4 regions of the Neobacillus sp. C211 genome follow, and region 3 is predicted to be linked to each of the others. Evidence: riboswitches for the same ligand, from Rfam matches in the RefSeq annotation. Region 3 holds a riboswitch; each other region holds the start of a gene.
The links. A riboswitch is a leader RNA that binds a small molecule or an ion and turns the genes downstream of it on or off. The one in region 3 is predicted to bind thiamine pyrophosphate.
Positions count from the first base shown of each region.

Region 1: it holds a riboswitch for thiamine pyrophosphate, as region 3 does, so the genes downstream of both, ACSU6B_RS03700 (thiamine phosphate synthase) here and tenA (thiaminase II) in region 3, are expected to answer to the same signal.
Region 2: it holds a riboswitch for thiamine pyrophosphate, as region 3 does, so the genes downstream of both, thiC (phosphomethylpyrimidine synthase ThiC) here and tenA (thiaminase II) in region 3, are expected to answer to the same signal.
Region 4: it holds a riboswitch for thiamine pyrophosphate, as region 3 does, so the genes downstream of both, thiM (hydroxyethylthiazole kinase) here and tenA (thiaminase II) in region 3, are expected to answer to the same signal.

Region 1 is NZ_JBPXRO010000003.1:24,667-30,803, forward strand. Features, by position in the region: gene ACSU6B_RS03675 (aldo/keto reductase) at 167-1,009, opposite strand; gene ACSU6B_RS03680 (thiazole biosynthesis adenylyltransferase ThiF) at 1,095-2,111, opposite strand; gene ACSU6B_RS03685 (thiazole synthase) at 2,108-2,875, opposite strand; gene thiS (sulfur carrier protein ThiS) at 2,877-3,080, opposite strand; gene thiO (glycine oxidase ThiO) at 3,091-4,221, opposite strand; gene ACSU6B_RS03700 (thiamine phosphate synthase) at 4,205-4,843, opposite strand; TPP riboswitch at 4,964-5,072, opposite strand; gene ACSU6B_RS03705 (DUF1284 domain-containing protein) at 5,250-5,666, shown strand; gene queE (7-carboxy-7-deazaguanine synthase QueE) at 5,786-6,137, opposite strand, start outside.
Region 2 is NZ_JBPXRO010000011.1:122,031-128,167, reverse strand. Features, by position in the region: gene ACSU6B_RS12590 (serine protease) at 122-289, opposite strand; gene thiC (phosphomethylpyrimidine synthase ThiC) at 310-2,094, opposite strand; TPP riboswitch at 2,237-2,351, opposite strand; gene ACSU6B_RS12580 (Ger(x)C family spore germination protein) at 2,528-3,736, opposite strand; gene ACSU6B_RS12575 (spore germination protein) at 3,733-4,824, opposite strand; gene ACSU6B_RS12570 (spore germination protein) at 4,850-6,137, opposite strand, start outside.
Region 3 is NZ_JBPXRO010000007.1:22,719-28,855, reverse strand. Features, by position in the region: gene ACSU6B_RS08680 (energy-coupling factor transporter transmembrane component T family protein) at 2-739, opposite strand; gene ACSU6B_RS08675 (ABC transporter ATP-binding protein) at 736-2,307, opposite strand; gene ACSU6B_RS08670 (ECF transporter S component) at 2,285-2,881, opposite strand; gene tenA (thiaminase II) at 2,878-3,564, opposite strand; TPP riboswitch at 3,677-3,780, opposite strand; gene ACSU6B_RS08660 (benzoate/H(+) symporter BenE family transporter) at 3,984-5,204, opposite strand; partial or broken gene ACSU6B_RS08655 (substrate-binding domain-containing protein) at 5,539-5,949, opposite strand; gene rbsD (D-ribose pyranase) at 5,982-6,137, opposite strand, start outside.
Region 4 is NZ_JBPXRO010000003.1:118,455-124,591, forward strand. Features, by position in the region: gene ACSU6B_RS04140 (acetylornithine deacetylase) at 1-1,058, opposite strand, end outside; gene thiW (energy coupling factor transporter S component ThiW) at 1,084-1,596, opposite strand; gene thiE (thiamine phosphate synthase) at 1,596-2,252, opposite strand; gene thiD (bifunctional hydroxymethylpyrimidine kinase/phosphomethylpyrimidine kinase) at 2,249-3,067, opposite strand; gene thiM (hydroxyethylthiazole kinase) at 3,083-3,895, opposite strand; TPP riboswitch at 3,977-4,086, opposite strand; gene dcuS (DcuS/MalK family sensor histidine kinase) at 4,165-5,778, opposite strand; gene ACSU6B_RS04170 (response regulator) at 5,821-6,137, opposite strand, start outside.

The sequences.
Region 1 (6,137 bases), on a different contig from region 3:
ACAAGAGAAATATATCATGTCTGCTAAATGGATGATAGCTGTAAATTTTGGTAGTTCAAAAGTACTAGTTACATCATTAGAACTTTTGGTTAACATATATTAGAATATTTGTTTTAAAAAAATAAGGCCTCTCTTATGATTGGATGAGGCCGCAAGTTCATACGGTTTAAAATTCTTCGTATTCTGCAGTATCTTGGTTGTTTATTCTGCCATCAGGGCGAGTTAATCCTGAAATGATACTCATTTCTATTTCATCTAAGGAGAAATCAAAAATAGATATATTTTCAAGCTGCCTTGCAGGAGATGATGATTTAGGAATGGCAATGGCCCCAAGTTGATAGTGCCAACGTAAAATAATTTGTGAAATAGACTTGTTATGATGATCGGCAATCTGTTGAAGGGTATCATTTTGGAAAACTTCATTTGCTCGAGCTATTGGGCTCCAGGATTCCGTTGTAATGTTATTTTCTTCATGCCATTTTCTTTGTGGTGCTTGATTGAATAATGGGTGTAATTCGATTTGGTTAATGCTAGGTTTCACACCTGTTTCTTTTTCTAAACGCTCTATATGTTCAGGTAAGAAATTACAGACACCGATCGAACGAATAAGCCCCCATTTTTTAGCATCAATTAATGCTTCCCAAGCTTCCAAATATATATCCTGTTTAGGATTTGGCCAATGAATGAGATATAAATCATAATAATCTAGATTTGCTCGAAATAACGATTCTTGAATGGTCGCAACCGCCCTGCCATAGGTTTGATAGCGACCGGGCAGTTTCGATGTAATCTTTAATTTTACTCTTGGAACAGAACTGCGTCTAATAGCCTCCCCAACCGTGCCTTCATTTTCATAATTATAAGCAGCATCTATTAGTCTATATCCCATATCAATTGCACTTAAGATCGAATGAACACCATCATTCCCTCTTAGCTTATATGTACCCAAACCGATTACTGGCAAAGTAAGCCCATCATTAAGTGTAATTTCTGGAATTGATTTATCCATCATTAATCACTCCATTCCATAATTATCAAGTTTATCATAATTTTGGTAACATTTCATGGAAAGACTTCTTCTCCAATGGTTTTCATTACCCTAAGTATCGATGGTATAGTGCCTTTGCTTCGGAAATATCCTTGGTTCCGTGGACTAACACCCTTCCGTCTTTAAAAATGACTAATCGGTGCGGATCCGCTGTATATGATAATAGATACGGATTTCTCTGTACTGTTCCCCCTTGATTTGCCAATAATTTTTCTAACGCTACTAAGTCACGCAAGGCGGGAAGCGCAGGACGTATCTGAACAGAATCTCTTCCACAGAGGACAGCTGTCTTGGTTTGATTTTCAAAAGCTAAATAGGGGAAGGAACGTTCTTTCCCACAGGTTGGACAATCTTCTTTTTTCAATTTATCTACCTTGATCGTACTATGTTGATTTTTCCACAAGTCAAAAGACACGAGTTTGCTCCGAAGAGAATCCAGATCGCCAACCAAAATTTTCAAGGCTTCACTTATTTGATACGCAACGACCATGTTTACAGCTGGACTAATAATTCCAGCTGTGTCACAGGTTAATCCGCCTAGCGGAACGGTTTCAAGTAAGCAAGCAAGGCAAGGTGTTTTTTCTGGAATAATCGTGTAGGATATGCCGTAGCTTCCCACGCATGCCCCGTAAATCCAAGGGATGCCCACCTTTTGTGCTACATCATTCATGATCATTCTTGTTTCGAAATTATCGGTTGCATCAATCATCAGATCCACATTTTGAGCCCAGTCAAGAAGCTCGGTGACGGAGGCATCACCAATGATTGCCTCAATCAGCACCGAAGAGTTAATCGCTGTTAAGCGGTTTTTGGCTGCGATGACTTTGGGAATTCGGTTTTTGGCATCTTCTTCAGCATAGAGCTGCTGTCGCTGTAAATTCGACCATTCGACATAATCCCGATCCACAATGGTTAGTTTCCCTACTCCAGCACGGACAAGGGCTTCGGCACTTCCTGAACCGAGTGCTCCCATTCCGATGATAAGTACATGTTTCATGGAAATTAGCTGCTGTCCGTCTTTCCCAATCGGTGAAAATAGTTCTTGTCGTGAGTAGCGATTCACCCGATACTCATTCCTTCCTTGGGACTGCTGGCTGTCGCATATCTCTTTTTCTCGATTCGGCCGGCTTCAAAGCCTAATCGTCCCGCTTCGATCGCTAAACTCATGGCTCGAGCCATTTTGACCGGATCGTTTGCTGCTGAAACAGCCGTATTTAATAACACCCCATCAGCACCTAATTCCATCGCCAATGCTGCATCAGCTGGGGAGCCAATACCAGCATCCACAATCACAGGTACGACCGCTTGCTCGATAATAAAGCCTAGATTAACAGGATTGATGATCCCTTGACCGGATCCAATGGGCGAGGCCCCAGGCATGACCGCATGACAGCCCACTTCTTGGAGCTTTCGAGCTAAAACCACGTCATCGGATGTATAGGGGAGGACAATAAATCCTTCCTTCACTAATTCTTCCGTTGCTTTAAGGGTTTCAATCGGGTCAGGAAGCAAGGTGCGATCACAGCCAATCACTTCCACTTTAATCATATCGCATAGTCCTGAAGCTTTCGCTAGTTTTGCGATCCGGACCGCCTCTGCGGCTGTTTTTGCTCCAGCAGTATTAGGCAGAAGCTTATATTTTTGAGTGTCGAGCTGTTCTAAAAAATTCGGCTGGCTTGGTTCAAAAATATTCATTCGTCTCACCGCAAACGTGAGGATTTCTGCTTTCGACACTTCCACTGCTGCCTTTTGGATTTCAAAGCTTGGATACTTTCCCGTACCTAGTAACAAACGAGATTGAAAGGATAAAGAACCTATTTTTAACATGTCAACCGCCTCCTACAAAATGGACTATTTCGATTCGATCTTTATCTGATATTCTCGTACTTTGGTGCTCTAACCTGGTTAATATTTCACCGTTCACTTCCACAACAACGACCTTATCTTGGATGTCATGATGTTTGAGAACATCTGAAACAGATACGATATGGTCGGGTAATTGGATCCACTCGCCATTAACTACTACCTTCATGGTATACCTCCTAACTAACCGTTTCTTTGTGCCGTTCTAGGTGAAAAGCAGAGAGTAGTTCCTGATCTAGTAAGCTACCTGACACTAGGTCCGCAACTAGTTCCCCTGTAATCGGGCTTAATAAAATTCCATTTCGAAAATGGCCTGCTGCCACGAACAACCCACGCCAGCTTGGATGCTCGCCCATATAAGGGATTCCATCGCCTGTCTGCGGTCTGACTCCAGCCCATACTCGCTCCCATGCTGCCTCCTTAATCTGTGGAACTAATTGAGTCGCTCTTTCTATCAATGTAGCAATCCCTTCAGGAGTTACCTTGGTATCAAAGGTATTTTCAATCACAGTCGCACCTATATAAATTTCCCCATTTTGTTTGGGTACTAAATAACAACGTTTGTCGGAAAAAATGGTCGAGTTAATGATCGGCCTTTCTGTTCTAATCGAAAAGCATTCTCCTTTAACCGGATACACAGGAATATCGATTCCTGATTCTTGCATTAATTTCGCCGCCCAAGCTCCAGTGGCAACAACCACCTGTTCACAATGGATGACGCCGTTGCTGGTGTTTACCCCTTTAACTTGACCGTTTTCATAGACAAAAGAAAGAACCTCCGTCTCTTCACATATTTTGGCACCAAAATGTTCCGCGGATTTAGCAAAGGCTTTTGTTAACTTCGCTGGTTGCACATGCCCATCACGGGGAAGATACATCCCTCCAGCTACACTTGGTGAAAGAGATGGTTCCAGCACACGTACTTCTGTTGCATCGAGCCAGGTAATGGTTGGATCCCATTTTTTTTGAAAGGAGACCTGTTTTTTTACCTCGAGTGCTATTTCTTCGGTTTCGGCAATTTTCACCATGCCTTTATTCACATACTCAATATCAATTCCTGTATATTCAAATAACTCACTTGCGAGCGTTGAAAACATCGCTTGACTTTTTAAAGCCAGCTGGAATAAGGGACCGTCTTGTTCCAGCTCTGCTTGTGCTGCCAGCATTCCGGCAGCCGCACTGGACGCTTGGCAAGCCACTCGTCCCTTCTCAATCACGACGACTTTTCTTCCCCTTTTTGCAAGCTGATAGGCAATCGAGGACCCGATAATTCCGCCACCGATAATGGCCACATCAAATGAATTTTCCACTTTGTTCATCTCCATTTAATACATTTAGGTAAGCCTTAACTGCTGCTAGTGGATCGGGAGCATCTAAAACTCCTGACATAACTGCGATTCCTTTTGATCCTGCTTGAAGTACCTGCCCCGTATTTTCAGGTGTGATCCCGCCGATGGCTATTACCGGGATGTCTAATTGGGTGAGCCTTGCTAATTCCCTTAGTCCTTTTGGGGTCTTACCCGGTTTTGATTGCGAAGGAAAGACATGGCCAAATAGCACGTAATCAGCACCATTCTCTTTTGCTTGTTGTCCTTCCTCGTAGGAGTGGATGGAGTTCCCGAGCAAAAACTGAGGAAAGTTTTCTTTCACAAGCGCAGTATCTAAACTATGGAAGGCTAATTGAACTCCTCTAGCCCTTGTAACGCAGGCAACATCGACTCGGTCATTAATGATAATCTTTGATAGTGGGATGTTTTCATTTGTTAACCGTTGGACGGCCTGGAAAAGTTCCTTGGCTGTTTTTTGTTTTTCCCGCAAATGAATCGCGGTTATATATGGATGAATTTCGCTTACAATTTCACATAACTGTTCAATTGGCATTTTCCCATTGGAGATAATATGTATCTCTTTATCTTTTATACTAGTTGAAATACCCGTTCCCCCCTTTTAAGCAGATTCCGAAGATCGAAGGCCTAAAGTGAAAAACAAAAAACCACTTTCTTTAAGTAAGAAAGTGGTCGAAAATTCGAAATAGAAACATACGTTCTTCAAATATCCCGTTTTCCACTTCCCTACGCTGGTATTACCCAGATCAGGTTCATAGAGTCCCGAAGTCGTACTTCAATCTCAGCCCTTTAAAAAGGCACCTCTAGCGGATTTGCGTCATTTATGTAATTTTCATGTAATGATTTCCCTGCAAGAATAATGTTAACACTTCGGGTAGAAATGTCAAATGTTTTTCTTATTTATGGTAGAATAAACCCTATAGATGTTAACTAAATTACAATTATAGTTTACTTTTAAAATCTAAATGGAGTAAACAAACAGGGGGAGAATAATGTATAAGCTACGAGGACATCATCTTTTTTGCCTTCTAGGGTATCGGGGAATGGGCTATTCCCAAGAATACGTGGAAAATATGACGCTTTTGCATCAAACCTTGAGAAACAACCCAAAAACGTTGATTCTGCTTGTAAAGGGACCAGATCAGTTGTGTGAAAAGTTCCCTAATTCAGGTGAATACCATTGCCAAGACGACCAGATCGATGAAAGAGATGCCGTTATTTTAGACAAAATGAACCTTAAAATCGGACAAATTCTTAGATGGGAGGAAATAGAGTCCCGCATCCTAAAACATGTCATCCCCGCCGATATTCAAGTTGTCTGTGAAACTTGTTCTTGGCGTTCTTACGGGGTTTGCGAGGAAGGTATTCGAGAGATTCATGATAGGAAGGGCTTAAGAAAAATTCAATAAGCTTCATCTATTCAATGCCCACATGCCCACAGGGACGGTTCTTTTGGCCTTTTTTAATCTCTTTCCTTGTCCCAGAAAGCCAGTAGAACTGTCCCCATGGTCCTCCATGGTCCCTGTCCTTACACGCCCCGCTTATTTCCCCAAAGAAGCGCATGTAATTGTGGTAATACTTTTACATCATTCAATTGAGTGTCAGCGACCACACAATTGACTAACCACTCATATTTCAACAGTAGTTTTTGAAGCAATTCATTATTATTGAAATTCGTAATATCATCGTTCCCAACCTGGAGATAAAAAGGAATATCCGCATAGCGGCTATGAACCTTTTTCGCATACTCAAGATCGGTTTCATCAAAGATAACTACTTTTAGACTTACTTTATGTTTAAAATCATTGTCGTTTAAATTTTGAAAAATAGAATCTAATATTTCAAAATTGGTTACCATGTTGGAGCTCGGCGGCTTAGGT
Region 2 (6,137 bases), on a different contig from region 3:
TTTTTACTATGGGAATTTATAGAAAAAACTAAAAAACCTTACCCCGATATTAATCAAGGTAAGGTTACATGGCTATCTTTTTAATACCCTCTTGTTAGATTATCTTCTTGTCGGTTTTTGTTTAATAATATAATACATTTACCTTATTACACTTCAAACATTTTTCATAATATTGATCGCCATCAAAATGATGATCACAATTTTGCTGAATTTCCTTTAAACGCTCCTCTAAAAAAGCAAGGCTAGTTTTCATTTGCGTAATTTCCTCGTTAATCTTTTGAACATTCATCGTATAACCTCCCAAGAAAGTTACTGATATATGCTGCCCCCAGATTGCTTAAACTCCTTAGCTTTTTCCTTCATACCTGTTTCAATAGCTTCCTTCGTATCAAGTTTGTTTTCTTTCGCATAATTACGAATATCTTGAGAGATTCTCATGCTACAAAATTTTGGTCCACACATTGAACAGAAATGTGCTGTTTTTGCACCTTCCGCAGGTAAAGTTTCATCATGATATTCTATCGCTCGTTCAGGATCTAAAGATAAATTAAACTGATCTCTCCAACGGAATTCAAAACGAGCTTTTGATAAGGCATCATCTCTTTTTTGGGCTCCTGGATGTCCTTTTGCCAAATCAGCAGCATGGGCGGCAATTTTGTAAGTAATAACCCCTACACGAACATCCTCTCTATTCGGTAAACCTAAATGTTCTTTAGGAGTTACATAACAAAGCATAGCTGTACCATTCCAACCAATCATTGCTGCCCCAATAGCAGATGTAATGTGATCATAACCAGGTGCTATATCAGTCGTAAGAGGTCCAAGTGTGTAGAATGGTGCTTCCTGACACACTTCTAGTTGTTTATCCATATTTTCTTTAATCAAGTGCATAGGTACGTGTCCAGGTCCTTCAACCATTACCTGAACATCATGTTCCCAAGCAATTTTTGTTAGCTCTCCAAGAGTCTCTAATTCTGCAAACTGCGCTTCATCATTGGCATCTGCAATAGATCCAGGACGTAAACCATCCCCTAAAGAGAATGCAACATCATAAGACTTCATTATTTCGCAGATTTCTTCAAAGTGAGTATATAAAAAGCTTTCTTTATGGTGGTGTAAACACCATTGTGCCATGATTGATCCACCGCGGGATACAATACCTGTTAACCGTTTTGCCGTTAATGGAACATATCGTAAAAGAACACCAGCATGAATGGTGAAGTAATCAACACCTTGCTCCGCTTGTTCAATCAAGGTATCACGGTAAACCTCCCATGTAAGATCTTCAGCAACACCATTTACTTTTTCAAGTGCTTGATAAATGGGGACGGTGCCGATAGGAACTGCTGAGTTTCGAACAATCCATTCCCTTGTTGTATGAATGTTTTTACCTGTTGATAGATCCATAATATTATCGGCACCCCAGCGCGAGGCCCATGTCATTTTTTCAACCTCTTGTTCGATGGAGGATGAAACAGCCGAGTTGCCAATATTCGCGTTAATTTTAACATGAAAATTACGTCCTATTATCATAGGTTCTGACTCTGGATGATTGATATTAGAAGGAATAATCGCTCGACCTTTTGCCACTTCATCACGCACAAATTCAGGTTTCATATTTTCCCTTATGGCGATAAACTCCATTTCAGGAGTAATAATTCCCTTTTTAGCATAATGAAGCTGTGTGACATTTTTCCCTTTTTTTGCACGTAATGGTTTGCGCTTTAAACCAGGAAACACATTATGATTGGCACGAGGATCATTTTGATCGTTATACCCATTATCTTCAGGTTTAATTTCTCGACCTTCATATTCCTCAACATCTGCTCGTTCATGAATCCATGTGCTTCGAATGGCAGGAAGACCTTTTGTAATATCAACAGAATAATTTAGATCCGTATAAGGACCGCTTGTATCATAGACGCGAACTGGAAGGTTTTCCTCTTCTCCAAACGCACCTGTTGTCGGGCTTAACTCAATTTCACGCATTGGTACTTTAATGTCCGGTCTCGAACCTGTTACATATACTTTTTTACTGCCTGGAAAACTAGACATGATGGAAATGTTTTGTTCGTTTAATGAAGTCTTTGACATAATAAATCTCTCCTTTTTTTGAATATAAAGGACGAGATACAGAACATAACAAGTGGAAAAGCGTATAAAAGTACATCAAAAAGCCGGGCCCATAAATGGTTGGACCCGGCTAATATGTATGCAGAAGTATAGGTGCATTGAAGACTGTCTATTCTAACTTCCCCACGCTGGTATGATCCAGATCAGGTCCCAAGAGTCAAGAAACTTCATCGTGTTTCTTTCTCAGCCCAACTTATTGGGCACCCCTAGTTATTTATATTCAATTAACAATATTATATATGAGTATCGGTTAAAATGAAATACATAATATTATTTAAAGTGATATAGTATTGTTTAGATATTATAATTAGATTGTGAAGTGAGAAAGTTTAGATCTCTTCTTGCTTGGGTTTTAAGAAGTATAATTCTTTTTTCGTACCCTAAAAAAGAAGGCTTACTTGTGACCTGACGCTCCATAATCTTTGATTGTTATTTTTACGTTGTAGTAAATTGGAACCTCACTGAATGTTTTATCCCAATCTTTTTTGACCTTTTCCCATACTTTCGGATGCTCAATTCTTAAACGGGTTCCAAAGCCAGCAACGTCTACTCGATATTCCTTTTGCGTTTTTTTAATCGTATGATCAACTAATCGTTTTACTTCTTTTTCGGTAGATTCTTCTGCCCTTTTTAGAAATGTATTATCAAAAGAGTTTCCTGAAACCACCCAATTCTCAGATAATCTCCCTTCTGATTCGATGTTTACATCAAAAGAGATATTGTTTCCCTTAACATGAGAGGTGATTTTACTTTTCATAGAATCTATCTCATATACGATTAGCCCACTAGTCTGTTTATCAAAACTTTTCACCAAACCGCCTTTCCCCTTGCCTGTTATCCATGTTATCCCATCCAATTCCTCTTCATTTAAAAAACCACGCAGTTTTTTTGTCTTTCCTTTTATCACGGCAGCTCCTGCAAATTTCACTTCACCATTTTCCGAAATGACATTTTGCAAAAGAAAACTGGATCCTGATTTCAGCTTACCGTCTAATTTAATAATCGAGATAGGAGGCAAAATTCTTGTCGTTCGAAAGGCATTATCTACCATTCCAAACAGACGAAATGCTGGAACTTCTCCTGCTTTCTTTGATACTAGGGTATTGCTAGCTCTCCCTTTACTAATAAACATAAGGCAGCTTGGTCTAAAATCATTATCCCGAAGATATTGATCAAGTAATCGATCTAAACTATACGATCGTGCAAGTCTATCACCGATTACAATGACTTTCATGTGACTGGCATTAAAAGGAAGATCCGTTCTTAATGATAATTCACGAACCTCTTGAAGGATGGAATCTCCCGTTTCAGAAATATTAACATAAGATTGTTGTTGCGATCCCCCTTCTTTACTCATTGAACTTGCTAATTGTGAGGTAATAAGTTGATAAGTTGTAGTAATCTGATCTTTTTTGGAATAGCCTTCATCTTGTTCGTTTATCTTTTTCTCTATGGTTGACTTCTTCCCTATATCGAATGCCACCCCTACACCTAAGCTTAGCTCTTCAATTTCATGACTGCTCCAACAGCCTGTAAGAGAAAAGAGTAAAAGGACAGACAGTGAAGCCAAGATAAATCGTATATTGTTATGAGGTAACTTCATTGTTTTCTTCCTTTCCATCTCGCGATAATAAGAAGGAGAAGTGGTAGTAAACCAAATAAAAACAATGCAATATTGCCAATGATATCCCCAAGTTTAAATAGATCATTGATATTTTTTGGGGTGATGGAAATGACGTAAATAAGCGGAAGTAAACCATACATAACTGAACTAATGTTCTTTTTCGAAAGTTGAGCCAGCCCTAAAGCAGCTGCGTAGTAGCTGATGGTAAAGGTAGTAAACATTTGCATAATCCATACCACCAGCAACAAAGAATCAAACCGTTCAAAAATCAAACCGGTTATCTCAAAACTTCGTATCAAATCAAGTGTTGGCCATGTCCTCGTGACCACTTCATCGACGGATAACGCTCCAATGACCATCACAACTGTTATCACATAAAAAAATAATGGAACGGAAATTCCAACTAGAACCATTTTGATTGCTTTGTTCGGCTGTTGCATAAACGCCATGATGACCAGCAGGATTTCAGGACCTGTAAATGCGAGAGTCGTCGCCTTTACTCCTTTTAGCACAGGGATGAAACCAGTCCCTATTACCGGGCGTAAATTATCGATCTCAAATATTTTTAAGCTCATAAGGGCTACTAGCAAAAAAAGGAAAATCGCAATAGGTAATACAATTTCAAACAGGCGGGCAATCGGGTTGATACCACCTATGATCAGATAAAGACCTATCCACATAAATGGCATCATAATTGCCCAGAGAGGGGTACCTTCCAGCAAAAAATACCTTATTACTTCCGCCATTGAACGGAGTTGAAACCCGGAAGTTAAAAGAAAATAACATACTATAAGTAAACTAAGTAACCCGCCCACCCATTTTCCTACAATTTCACGGCTGTATTGATAAATTGTTTTTTGGGGAAACTGTTGGCATAATTTGACCATGATCACCCCTGCGATTATCGCGATCAGCCCGCCTAAAATAACACTTATCCATACATCTGGTGTATTCACCTTCTCTGCAGCTGTTCTGGGCAGTGTGAGGATTCCTGAACCAAGTATAAAGTTGCTGATGATAACAGCTGCTTGTGCCGTGGTAATTCGATCTTTTGGACTGACAATCATCCTTTCATGTTCCTTTCACAATAGGTTATCCTTTACGTATAGGATTTTTCGTATGCATCATCTTTGGACGACGTTTCATCATCATAAGGGGCATGCGAACCATCAAATCTTTCCATTCACTTAAACGATAAGGAACGGCTGGACTCATATAAGACACGCCAAAACTTTTTAGTTTCACTAAATGGCTTGTCATGAAAAGGAAAAATAGAATGACTCCATATAATCCAAGTATGGCAGCACAAAGCATGGCTACGAAGCGAAGAATACGCAATGTAATCCCTACACTATATTGAGGATTGGCAAAAGATGAGATCGCAGTTAACGCCACTACTATCACCAAAATGGGGCTAACAATCCCTGCCTGTACAGCCGCTTCACCAATGATTAACCCACCGACAATTCCCATTGCAGGACCAATTGGCTTTGGTAACCGAAGTCCAGCTTCCCTTAAAATTTCGATCGATATTTCCATAAATAATGCTTCGATAAGTGCAGGAAATGGAACACTGGACCTCGCCCCTATAATGGAAATGGCTAACTTAGTAGGAATCAATCCTGGATGAAATGAGAGGAATGCAATATACAAAGCCGGTGTAAAAAGAGCCAGGATAGCTGCTAGATAACGAAGTAAACGGATGAACGTGCCAGGAATCCACCTTTCATAATAGTCTTCTGGTGATTGTAACATCATACTAAAGGTAACCGGAACGATCAAAGCGAAAGGCGTCCCATCTAGTAAAATGGATACCCGACCTTCCATCAAGGCAGCAATCACACGATCAGGACGCTCTGTACTTTGTACCTGTGGAAAAGGACTAAGATAATTATCTTCGATAAGCTGCTCTACATAACCTGATTCTGGCACATTATCAAGATCAATTTTCTTAATTCGCTTTTCTACCTCTTGTACTAATTCAGGATCCACAATTTCTTTTATGTAAGCGACGACTAAGTCTTTTTTTGAACGCTTTCCCACTTGAAATTTTACTAACGATAAATTTTCAATTTCACCATTCCCTCTCAAAAAAGATGTATTATCACTTAATGATTCAGTGAAACCGACCCGTGGACCTCTGACTAATGCCTCTGATACTGGCTCTTCAATCGTCCTTGTTTTTAATTTTGTTGTACCAAGGATTAGCGCATATAATGATCCATCAATTAAAAGCGCGGTAGAACCTGTTAATACTTTTGATACTAACTCTTTAATAGAACCAATCTCTTCAACTTCACTAATAGGCAGCACATGATTTTTTACAAATTTGTTTAAATTGCTTCCCTTCACAAAGGATAGCTCCTGTTTATATTCTGTT
Region 3 (6,137 bases):
TTCATCCAATAAAAATAATAATCCCCAATCCAACAATTACCAAAGAAAGTAAATAGATCAAGTCTCTCGATATTATTTTAGTTGTTTGATAATACGTTCTGTCTCTTGTACCCGTAAATCCACGCGCTTCCATTGCGATTGCCATTCGTTCTGATTTCCTAATTCCTTGAGTAAACAGCGGTAAAGAGTACCTCATAAAAGCTTTCCAGCTATTTTTCTGCTTGTAACCTCTGACTTTATGAGCCGTCTTCATTTGGTTTAGTTCAGATTGGAATAGTGGAATAAAGCGGAACCCCGCTAATAGCCCATACGCCCATTTAGGTGAAAGTTTACATTGATGAATTAAACTCATGATGAACAAGGTGATGTCTGTGGTAGAGGTGAATAATAATCCATACGTAACAAACGCTAACATCCGCAAACCGATCGTTAAGCCATGATTCATGCTCTCTTGAGTAATATGGAACCATGCCCATTTCCATATCGTTTCTTCTCCTTCTCCAAACGCCGCCATCATCCAAAATACAAGAATAAAAAAACCTAAATAAGGCAGAAGCCTTTTCAGAAGGTAAGTCATTCTCCATCCGCCTAAAAAAATACCGATCAATACAGCAAGTAACCAGATCAAAAAAGTCACCTTTGGATTGGAGATCGCCATTAAAAGAAACATCACAATCAAATGGGAGAGCAGTTTACATGCAGGATTAAGAGTAGCCAGGAATGAATCGTTTGCCTTCATACAAAAACCCCCTCTTTTCTTGCATGCATCAACTGGTAATGGAGGGGTGGAAGTAACGCACTGTCACGGAAATTACTCGGATTTGAGAATAACCCATAGGGGGTCCCTTGATAGGTTACACTTCCCTTGTTGAAGAGGATAACCTGATCAGAATAATCATCCACTAAATCCATATCGTGGGTGACCATGACAATCGTTGTTCCCTGGTCCTGCCGCTCCTTTAAGCGTTGAATCAGTTCGTTCGCTGTTTTTTCATCCTGACCAAATGTTGGTTCATCAAGCAATAATAAATCTTGATCAAACAATAACATCGTCGCCACACTTAACCGCCGTTTTTGTCCTAAACTTAGGGTAAACGGATGAGCATTTTTATGCGATTCCAATCCAAACTCCTCTAACAATTGGTTGGTCTTGGTATGAATCAGCTCTTCGGGCCAATTTCGTTGCCGGCCGCCAAAGGCAACTTCCTCAAAGACAGTATCCGTAATGAATTGAAGTTCTGGATTTTGAAAAACAAAGCCAGCTTTTTCATATAATTCTCGTTCGGACCATTTTTTTAGCTCCGTATTTTGAAAGAGAATTTTCCCCTTTTTAATCGGCTCCAATCGGATCAGACTTTTTAAAAAGGTACTTTTCCCACTTCCATTTTCTCCGACGATGGAAATCCATTCCCCTTTATGAATTTTTATATCAATATCGCTCACGATGGTCTTCTTCCCATAGCCAATTTCAACATGTTCGGTGCGTAGTAAAATCTCGCCATCCTTGAGCGGTTTGGTTTTTTTCAGATTAGCAAGTTTAATAGAAAGAGGATGCGCGTTATTTCGAACCACTTCCTCCCACTTTTCTGGAAACAACTTAGGGCGCCAAATGCCCGCTTCTTTCATTTCATTTTTAAAATTCAGGAGCATTTCTTTCGGCTGACCATCCCCGATAATACTTCCATTCTCATTTAGGATAATGACTCGATCCATCCATTCGATGCATCCGTCTAGGACATGTTCGACAAATACCATCGTATGGTTTGTCTTTTGGGCTAATTGATTCAATAAAACAAATATCTCATTCCGGCCAGCAGGGTCTAGCTGGGCTGTTGGTTCATCAAAGAAGATGACTTCTGGTTCTAATGCCAGTAAACAAGCTAACGCCAATCGTTGTTTCATCCCACCTGAAAGGGTTTCAATGGGTGTTTTCTTATCGACCATCAGCCCTGCTTTATCCATTAACTCTGAAATCATTTGGTCCATTTCGTTTCGCGGAATCGATCGGTTTTCGAGACTGAACGCAATTTCTTCATCGACATGGAGCATGCAAAATTGCGAATCAGGATCTTGAAACATAACACCTGCATCTTTCCTGCAGAATACTTCACCACTTACCTCTGCCTCCAAATGCTCAGGGATAATACCTGAAAGAGCGGAAATCAACGTCGATTTCCCGCTCCCACTAGGCCCTAATATTAATACTTTTTCGCCTTGATTGATGGATAAAGTAATATGACTGAGTATTTTTTCAGAGCGATTATAAAAGCGAATCGAAAGATCCTTACATCCCAGAAATATGTCCATCGACGTTTTCCCTTTTCCTTTTTTCCTTCATCAGTTCATATTGTTCTAACACACCTGTTTTTGCGAGTGCGTCTACAATGACCTTCGCTAACAATCCACCGAGAATCATTCCGCTGATGACATGAATTCCTAATGTTGTAAAAAATACTTCCTTCGTGTAATATCCAAAACCGTTGGCGATTAAGTTATAAATCATGCTGCCTAGCGCTGCAAAAGCTCCAGATAGCATTAAAGTAAATAGATTGTAGCGTTTATATCCGAATATTGCGAATGCGATTTCTGCACCAATCCCTTGAAAGACACCTACTAAAAGGGCCGACAAACCAAAATGACTTCCGGTTAATAACTCTACTGCGGCCGCTGCAATCTCAGCAATAAGCGCTGCTCCCGGTTTGCGGATAATATACGCGACGATTGGACTAGCAATCACCCAAATTCCAAACATAAAACCTGCACCCACCGGCCCGACAAGAGCGGAAATAGGAATCCACAGCGTCGACCATCCTAAATAGATTACTCCACAAGCGACCGCTAGAATCACAGCAAGAACGACTTCTTTCATCTTCCAAGTCATCGTTTCACTACCTCCATTTTCACAGGCCATTCTTCGAGTTTATAAGCCATATCCCAAAACATATATTCCAACTGACAACTGATTAAGAAATGATCCTTCATTTTTTCCTTCTCTCTCTCTGTTGCTGTCATTGCCCACTCATCAAGACGGGCACAAAATTTCGTGGTAATCGAATCGGTACGATTTCCATAAAAACTGATCCAATCATAAAAAGGATGTGAGCGATCAGGATTAACCTCCGTTAATAATCTTTTCCCAATTTCCCAATACGTCCACGGACATGGCAACAACACAGCTAAAATTTCCCCTAATGTACCTTCGTGCGCAACGGTTAGCATATGACGCGTGTAATGAAGAGCCGAGGGAGATAACGGATATCCATGTAATTCCTCGTAGGGAACACCAGCTACTTGACAAAAGTTATTATGAGGATGGATTTCACTGTTTAAGATAAAAGAAATCTGCGTATTAAACATATCCATTTCTTCACGATTCTCACACTTGGAAACCGCTATTCCATAGATGCGCATAAACGAATTCAAATATTCAAAGTCCTGTTTAACATAATGAATCAATTGTTCCTTTTGTAAATCCCCATTGGCGATTCCTTGCACAAACGGATGTTCAAAAATCGCCTCGAAAATAGGATCTGCTTCTTTTCTTAATTCTGCTGTAAAACTCATAAAATTTTGCCCCCTTATTGGTTTTAATGGAAAGACTCTAGAAAAGGCGACTGAATTTTCAAACACGAAAAAACCGCCCCAAAAATGGAGCGGCTGAATAATTATATCTATCCATACACGAACTCCACTTTCCTACGCTAGTATGAACTAGATCAGGTTCAAAGGGTCCAAGATAACTCCTGTCTCAGCCATAAAATGGCTCCCCTAGTGGTCTTCCTATTAATTTAACCTTCACTCTACACTCGATGGTTAATCTTGTCAATCAATTAATATCCAGCAAATGTCGTAAGCTTCCGGAAATTTATATAGATTCGCTGATAACTAGTGAAATTAGTTTACGGTAAAAAAAGGAGAAGTGCACTAACACTTCTCCCCTCTAACAACCTACCAATCTACGAGAGCGTGAGAGGTACAAAATTTTACGCTTCCACCGTCTTCGCAATAATGGCTCCAACAACCAGCCCCCATACAGGTGCACTTATATGGAAAAATGATACATTGGATAATGCGATGAGGAACGCAAATAGGGCACTTAAACGATATTTATTTGCGGAGAAACCCAGCTGCAAACTAGATAGAAGGACGCCGATTAGCGCAAACCCTGCTAGCATCGATACAAAAGCGTGGGGTAACGATTGGATAAATGGAACGATTTTCCAAGCAAAAACACCAAACAATAATGTCAAAATCCCTGATACCACTGCCGCCATATACCGCTTTGATTTTACCCCTGCATCCGAACTAGAACAGATGGCGGTCATCATGCCAGCAATATTCGCACTTTGCCCCCCGAAAAAACTGGCAATAATCGAAAACACTCCACTAAAAGAAACAATTTTTCGAATGGGCGGTTCAAAATCCGAGCTTTCTAGTGCGCCGATTCCAGGTGCCACATCATTACTTAAGATTAACATGGCCAGAGGCAGACCTAATGTGACCATCCCCATCCAGGTAAATTCCGGCAATTGTATGGATGGTAGGAAAAAGGCAATCTCCTTAGATGAGCTATGTAGATCTTGGGTTAAAAACAAAGTAATAAAAGCGACAACCACTGCGACCATAACGGCCGGGATCCGTTTTGAGATTTTCGTACTGATAAAAAAACTAAGCAAGGCTGCCCCACCAACTATTGGTAACGCCTTAACGTCTTGGACAAGCTGAACAACATAATTGGTGACCAGGCCTGCCAGCATGGCTGCAATGACCTCTTTCGGAACCCATTTAATAATTTTAGTAAAAAGTCCTGACAACCCAATCAGCAAAATCAACAGCCCCGATATCACATACCCGCCAATTAGCTGGGGATAAGTAAAATGTGCTGTCACTGTCGCTAAAAAAGCAACCCCCGAAATCGAGTGAGCTCCGGTAATGGGAATTCTAAATAACAGAGGCATAACAATCCCTAACAACCCTCCAAAGAAATAGACGGCAAACATCCAATTGATGGTTTGCTGATTAGAGAAATGCCCTGCCGCTGCTGCCTGCAGAATGATTAACGCTGGACCTGTCATGACTAAAGTACTAGAAATCAATCCAGAAGATACGTTTTGAGTCGTTAGATCTTGAAAAATTGATTTCCTTTTATTTTCACGTAATAGTTCAATTGCTTGCTCTCTAATTAATCTATTTGGCTGCCCCATTTTTTCTCCTCATACCCTTCTTCAAATAAACGACTTTTATTGTTAGTTTAGACAACCTTCTACAAAATGTATAGGACAAAGGCAATCTTCGACAACCGTTAATATTATTAAAAACTCACTGGCAGCCCTTATCATAACAAAAGGGATGGGGAATAAACTAGAGGAAAAAATAGCTTAAAAAAGGGAAAAGGTGCATTCTCGCCGGTTCTCGGGACTACACCTTTTTCTTTTAGCCTTTAAACTCCACTGGCATCATACCCTTCAACTAAACTAAAAAAGGAGAAGTGCGCTAACACACTTCTCCCCACCAATCTCTATCAATCTCCGAAAAAAATTACTTCTTAATCAATTCTAACGATACTGGAACAAACTTATCTACAGATTCTTTCTTAAATACTTTCATTGCTGTTTGTACACCTTTTTGGCCAATTTCAGCTGGCTTTTGCGCTACAGTTGCTGCCATTTTTCCGTCATGGACTGCTTTCACTGCGTCTTCCGTTGCATCAAAACCAACAACAATGACATCTTTCATTCCAGCTGCATCAAGTGCTTGAAGAGCTCCTAACGCCATTTCATCGTTGTGGGCAAACACGGCTTGGATATCTTTGTTGCCTTGAAGAATATTTTCCATTACTGTTAATCCTTTAGCCCGGTCAAAATCTGCTGCTTGCTTGGCAACCACTTGGATATCAGCCACTGCATCAATGGCTTTGTGGAACCCTTCGCCGCGTTCACGTGCTGCAGCCCTTCATTTCGATGATAGGTGTGAGGCTCATATTAGAAAATCACTCCTGCGTGTAAAATGATATTGGCATAGGGAGTTGCTTCACCGGTGCGAATTACCGCTTTGGCATTCTTCGTTAACGCCTTTAGTTCTTCATGGGTAAGATAGGCAATTGGAACACCATTTACTAGATTCGTAACCTGTGCCTC
Region 4 (6,137 bases), on a different contig from region 3:
GAATTAGCTAAAACCTTCGTTCCAGGATGATCAGAATCAATTTCTAACGATGGAAAAATTTCACCACGATCAACAATCATTGATTTTCCGCCCCAAACAAACTGTGGCGGATTCTCGCGAAGCCACGGATCTGCTGCTGCAACCGCACCAATATGTTGTTCTATTTCTTTAATAACCTCTTCATAGTCTTCATTCGGGTAAAAATGAACCGTAACCCATAGAGCACAGCGATCGGCCACAAATGCTGCATGCCTGCCACCTTCAATCACTGCCGGATTTATCGTATTTGTGCCGGGTGGAAAGCCTTCATAACTCTTCGTAATGGCCCAATGGCGTTCTAGGTCTTGGAGCCCAGAAATTATTTTCATCATTTTCTCAATTGCACTGGCCCCTTTTACGCCGCCACCTGCATGAATCATCTTCCGGCGGATTCCATCATGATAAGTTTCTTTACTTTGAATGGTAATCCATCCAGTTATGACTCCGCCTTGTCCTTGAATATGCAAATCACTTGTATCAACCACTACTGCATAGTCAGCGGTATAACCCTTCTCAGTGCACGCCAGCGTCCCAGCCTCTCCAACTTCTTCACCGATAACAGATTGAAATTGGAGATCACCTTTAAGCGGGATACCCAGATCTTTTAAAAGTTTAATTGCTATTAGTGATGCCGCAATCCCGCCCTTCATATCGGCCACACCACGTCCATAGATATAAGAATCTTTGCAATAGGCAGAAAAAGGAGATTGGTCCCACTCTGAATGATCACCTACCTCCGCCACGTCCACATGACCATTTACAATCAAACTATTATATTGATCAGAAGATTCTCCAGGTAAATTGCCAACCACATTCGGATCTCCGGGATAGACATCCCACTTATCCGTGGAAAATCCCATGTTTTCTAAATACCCTTTTATAAATTCCTGGACATCATTTGTATTCCGTGCAGGAGGACTAACGGTTGGAAATGCGATAAGCATGGTCAACAATTCGATTAATTCCGCTTCTCTCGCTTCTACTTCTTGTGCGATTTTTCCAAGCAGATCCTCTTTCATTTGTTCACTCCCTTACTATCGATGATTAGTTCCTGATATTGGTATCATTTTCACTAACAATCAAAACTTTCTTTCTTAAAAATACGGTTAAAATAATAAATCCAATCAGCGCTCCAGCAAACGAGCTAAATATAAATAATGGAATAAACCCAAATAATGTTGCCTTTTGACCGAGAAAAAGAGTAGCGATTGGGTAAGAAAGCAGTGCCCCAATGATACCCGTTCCAGTTACTTCTCCGATAAAAGCAAGATAGATCTTTCTAGTTTTCAAAAATAATAGCGAGGCCAGTAAAGCTCCAACCATACTTCCAGGAAAGGCAAAAATCGAACCAGTTCCCATCAGGTTTCTTAACAGGGATACACAAAAGGCTTGAGCTACAGCATAATAAGGTCCTAAAAGAACGGCTGATAAAACGTTCAAAAAGTGCTGAACCGGGAAGACCTTTGTAAATCCAATCGGTATATAGAACAGATTGCTTGAAATGGTACCGATCGCTATCATCATCGCAGTTAACGTCAGTTTATGTGTTTTGTTCACTAGAATACTTCTCCTTTAATACCGACACTATTTCTTAACGCCCTGGCTGCTTCGATTGGTGATTCTGCATGGCTTATGGCCGTAATAACGGAAACCCCATCTGCCCCAGCTTCCACTATCGATTGAGCGTTTTCTACCGTGATCCCTCCGATCCCAACAATCGGAATATCAATCCCATCTTTTCGTAATTTTTCGATCAGTATTGTTCCCCGTGATGGTTTGGCATCCAACTTTGTTTTTGTCGGAAAAACAGGACCAATGCCAAAATAGTCAGCACCACCGCTTATTGCAGTCATTGCTTCTTCCGTTGAATGGACGGAAACCCCAAGGATTCTCCTATCGCCGATCTTTTCTCGAACTGTGTATACCGTTTCATCCTCTTGTCCGATATGTACACCATCCGCATCAATTGCCACAGCCAACTCTATATCGTCATTAACAATGAAAGGGATATGATGTGCTCTGCAAATGGCTTGGAGTTCTTTCGCGAGTGCATATTTGTCAGATCCAGTTAACGCGCCGTCACCCTTTTCTCGATATTGAAAAAGTGTAATCCCTCCGGCAATCGCCTCATTTAAAACCTCGACTGGATCCTTTAAACAGTTGGTGCTGCCCATGATAAAATAAACACTTAAAGCCGCTCGTAAGTTTTTCATAATTCAGCCAGTTCCTTTGCAATTTTTCTTTTTCGATATGCCCAATGGTTAGTTGGACCATGTCCCTGCCCGATCTCCAAATGGTTTTCAATTGCGGACTGAATAAAATCCTTTGCTATACAAACTGCTTCATAAAGAGTTTCCCCTTTTGCTAGTTCAGCAGTAATTACTGCGGAAAAAGTACAACCGGTTCCATGTGTGTTCTTTGTCTGAATTCTCTTGCTGGTAAAGTAGTAAAATTCCTTTCCATCAAATAATAAATCAGTGGATTCAGACTCATTTTCATCATGGCCGCCCTTAATCACGACATTTTTTACGCCTAACGCAAGTAGTCTTTTAGCAGACTCCAGTTTATCTTCCACTGTCAGAATCGACATACCCGTTAGTACTTCCGCTTCTGGAATATTCGGGGTGATTACCGTTGCTAGGGGCAATAAGTATTTTTTCATGGCAGAAATGGCTTCCATTTGCAACAAAGAAGCGCCACCCTTTGCAATCATGACAGGATCGACAACAATATTTTGCCATTGATAATTTCTAAGCTGTCCAGCGACGGCCTCGATTATTTCAGCATTAAAAAGCATTCCTGTTTTCACCGCATCCGTACCGATATCTTCGCCGATCGCTTCGATCTGTTTTACGACTGCCTCAGCGGTCATTGGATAGACAGCATGGACGCCTAATGTATTTTGGGCAGTTACTGCAGTCAATGCCGACATCCCGAAAACATCTAATTCCTGAAATGTCTTTAAATCCGCTTGAATTCCTGCTCCACCGCCGCTATCAGAACCAGCGATTGTTAATGCTTTTTTCATTTAAATTACCCCCAGTTATCGATTGAATTGTTTAACAGAAGCATGTGAAATGATATCTTCGGAAGAAACTAAAGTTAATTGGTTTAAGAATTCGATTTGGAAACTTCCAGGTCCCATTTCAACTGTTTTTGCTGCTGCCTTCTCTGCCGCGATTCCATAATACGTTAAAGCAGCTACTGAAGCTTGAAGCAGGTCCTTTTCCACTCCTGCAAACGCTCCAATCACAGAGGTTAATAAACAGCCAGTGCCTGTCACCTTCGTTAAAATTGGATGTCCATTTGACACGACATAGGTTGTTTTCCCATCCGAAACGACATCCTCTTTTCCAGTGATGACGACAAGACCATTCAATTTTTGTGCTGAAGTAATAGCTAGTTCAATGATATTTCCTTTTGTATCCCCAGCATCGACGCCCTTAATTTCCCACTTTTCACCAACCACATTGGCAATTTCGGCTGCATTACCTCTAATCACAGAGACTTTTACCTCGTTCATAATTCTTTGCGCGGTTTCGGTTCGATAGCGGGTAGCCCCTGCACCAACCGGGTCAAAAATGACGGGAACACCGGATTCATTGGCCGCTTTTCCGGCAATGATCATCGATTCTACTGTCTGTGGGTTTAATGTTCCAATGTTCAATACTAATGAACTTGCAATCTTGGCCATATCTGCTACTTCCTCAGCTGCATATGCCATAACCGGTGAGGCACCAAGGGCAAGGAGCCCATTTGCCGTAAAATTTGTAACGACCACATTGGTAATATTATGTACCAGCGGATTAACCTTTCTAACTTCTTCCAACGTTTCATACAAACTATTTTTTTCCATCTCGATTTCCCCGTTTCTTATTTTAAAATAAAAAAACCAGATCCAATAATGGACCTGGTTAGTTAGTCAAAGAAATAATTAACATTCACTTGGCTACTTTCCTCCGCTGGTATTACCCAGATCAGGTCCGAAGGGTTGAAAATTTCACCATTTTCTCTCAGCCTGTTTACAGGGCACCCCTAGTAGATCTAATACTTTATTTAATTAACTACATAATATTCCTATGGTACTAGAATGTAAAGGAAAAAGTATCAGTTAACATAACATTATTATTGTTTGCTTTTATAAGGGAAAGTAACAATAAATGTTGTCCCTTTTCCTTTTTGGGAATGAATTTCTATCTGTCCATTTAATTTTCCCAAGCTTCTCTGCACCAATGATAAACCGATTCCGCGATTTTCACCCTTAGTAGAATACCCTTTGATAAATAAGTGATGTCTTACATCCTCATCGATTCCTTGTCCTGTATCATGGACCTCCAACGCTAGGACTTCATCGTAAAAGTCAAACCTTAAGGTAACTTTTTTATGTGGACGGTCCGTAACAGCATCCAGTGCATTATCGATTAAATTTCCGAGAATCGTTACTACTTCATGTGTTATTTCCTGCTGCTCTGGTTCAGGTAGACTTCCTTCCCCATCAATGATTAATTCACATCCATTTTCCCTGGCGAAGCTAAGTTTTCCTAAAATAAAACCTGCTAAAACAGGATCTTTAAACCGACTGACAACAAATTCTACCTCAGTTTGTTGGTGATCGACAATTTTGGTAATGTATGACGAGACCATTTGATAGTCTTTCATATGAATTAAACCTGATATTACATGCAGTTTATTCATGAATTCATGTGACTGAGTTCTCAGTGCTTCCGCGTATAGCTTTACACCGGTTAATTGTTCAGCTAATTGCTTGATTTCGGTTTTTTCTCGGAAGGTAGCAATCGCACCGACAATCTTTCCTTTGACAACAACCGGAACCCGATTGGTTAAAATGGTAATATGATTGATTTCTTGTTCTTGGTCTAATTGAGATTCCCCCGTTCCTAGAACAGAAGATAGCATTGAATTTGGCATGTAGTCATCCACTTTTCTTCCTAAAAAGGGCCCATGAATGCCAGCTTTTTGAAGAAGTCGGATCCCCTCATTATTTACGAGAGTGGTAAAAGCATCCTGGTCAACTGCCAAAATTCCTTCCTTTGTGGATTGAAGCATCGCACTACGTTCCTCAAGCAATTTTGCCATCTCACTCGGCTCAAGTCCAAAAAGAATCGCTTTGATTTTTCTAGCTAAAATAAGGGCTCCTAGAATCCCAACTAGAATTCCTACTCCCACACCGATTAAAATAATTTTCCTACTTTGTTCAATCGCCTGATTAACTTTTTCTAAAGAAATCCCAACCGCGACTGCTCCTATTTGTTTATTTTCTTGATCATACACCGGAACAAACGAGCGTAAAGACAATCCCAATGTCCCTTTGGCAATGGAAATATGCTCTTTCCCTTTTAAGGCAGGTCCTTCATCCCCACCGACAAAATGCAGACCTAAAAGGTTGCGGTTGGGATGTGATTTTCTTGTTCCATACATGTCCATCACGACGATAAATTCAACATGCGTTGATTGTTTAATATCATTCGCAAATGTTTGGATATCCTTCTCTGCTGTTTTATTTTTAAGCCCATTCATGACAATCGGAGACTTTGCAACAATCCTCGCAATATCTGTTGCTTTTTCAGCTTGGCTATTCTCTGTTTCTTCTGAAATTCTGTTGGTGATTAAAATCTCGGTTACTAACAATGCCATCACGACCACGATACAAACCAGCAGGGTTATCGTCGATTGTAATCGAAGTTTTGGTTTGGACAACCTTATTTTCCAACCCAACATGATTCCCCCTTTCTCACAGGCAATCTTTTCAAGGTATTCGCGTTAAACACCGTAACGGTTGATAGGTCTTCCGACGCCGCCGTAATGGATATGAATCTTGACTTTTCCTTCTTTTTCTAAGTAATCAAGGTATCTTCGAGCCGTTACCCGAGCCATTCCAATGCTTTCCGCCACTTCTTCCGCAGAAACAGGTTCTTTTTCCTGCGAAATAAAATGGGTAATTTTTATTAACGTATTCATATTTAATCCCTTGGGTAAACTCTCTCTTTCGCTCTCTTCTTTGCTATCAATAAATAAAATTTGATCAAGCTCCTCCTGTAAAAGAGCTTTCTTTTCTCCTAATTTGACTCGATAGTTTT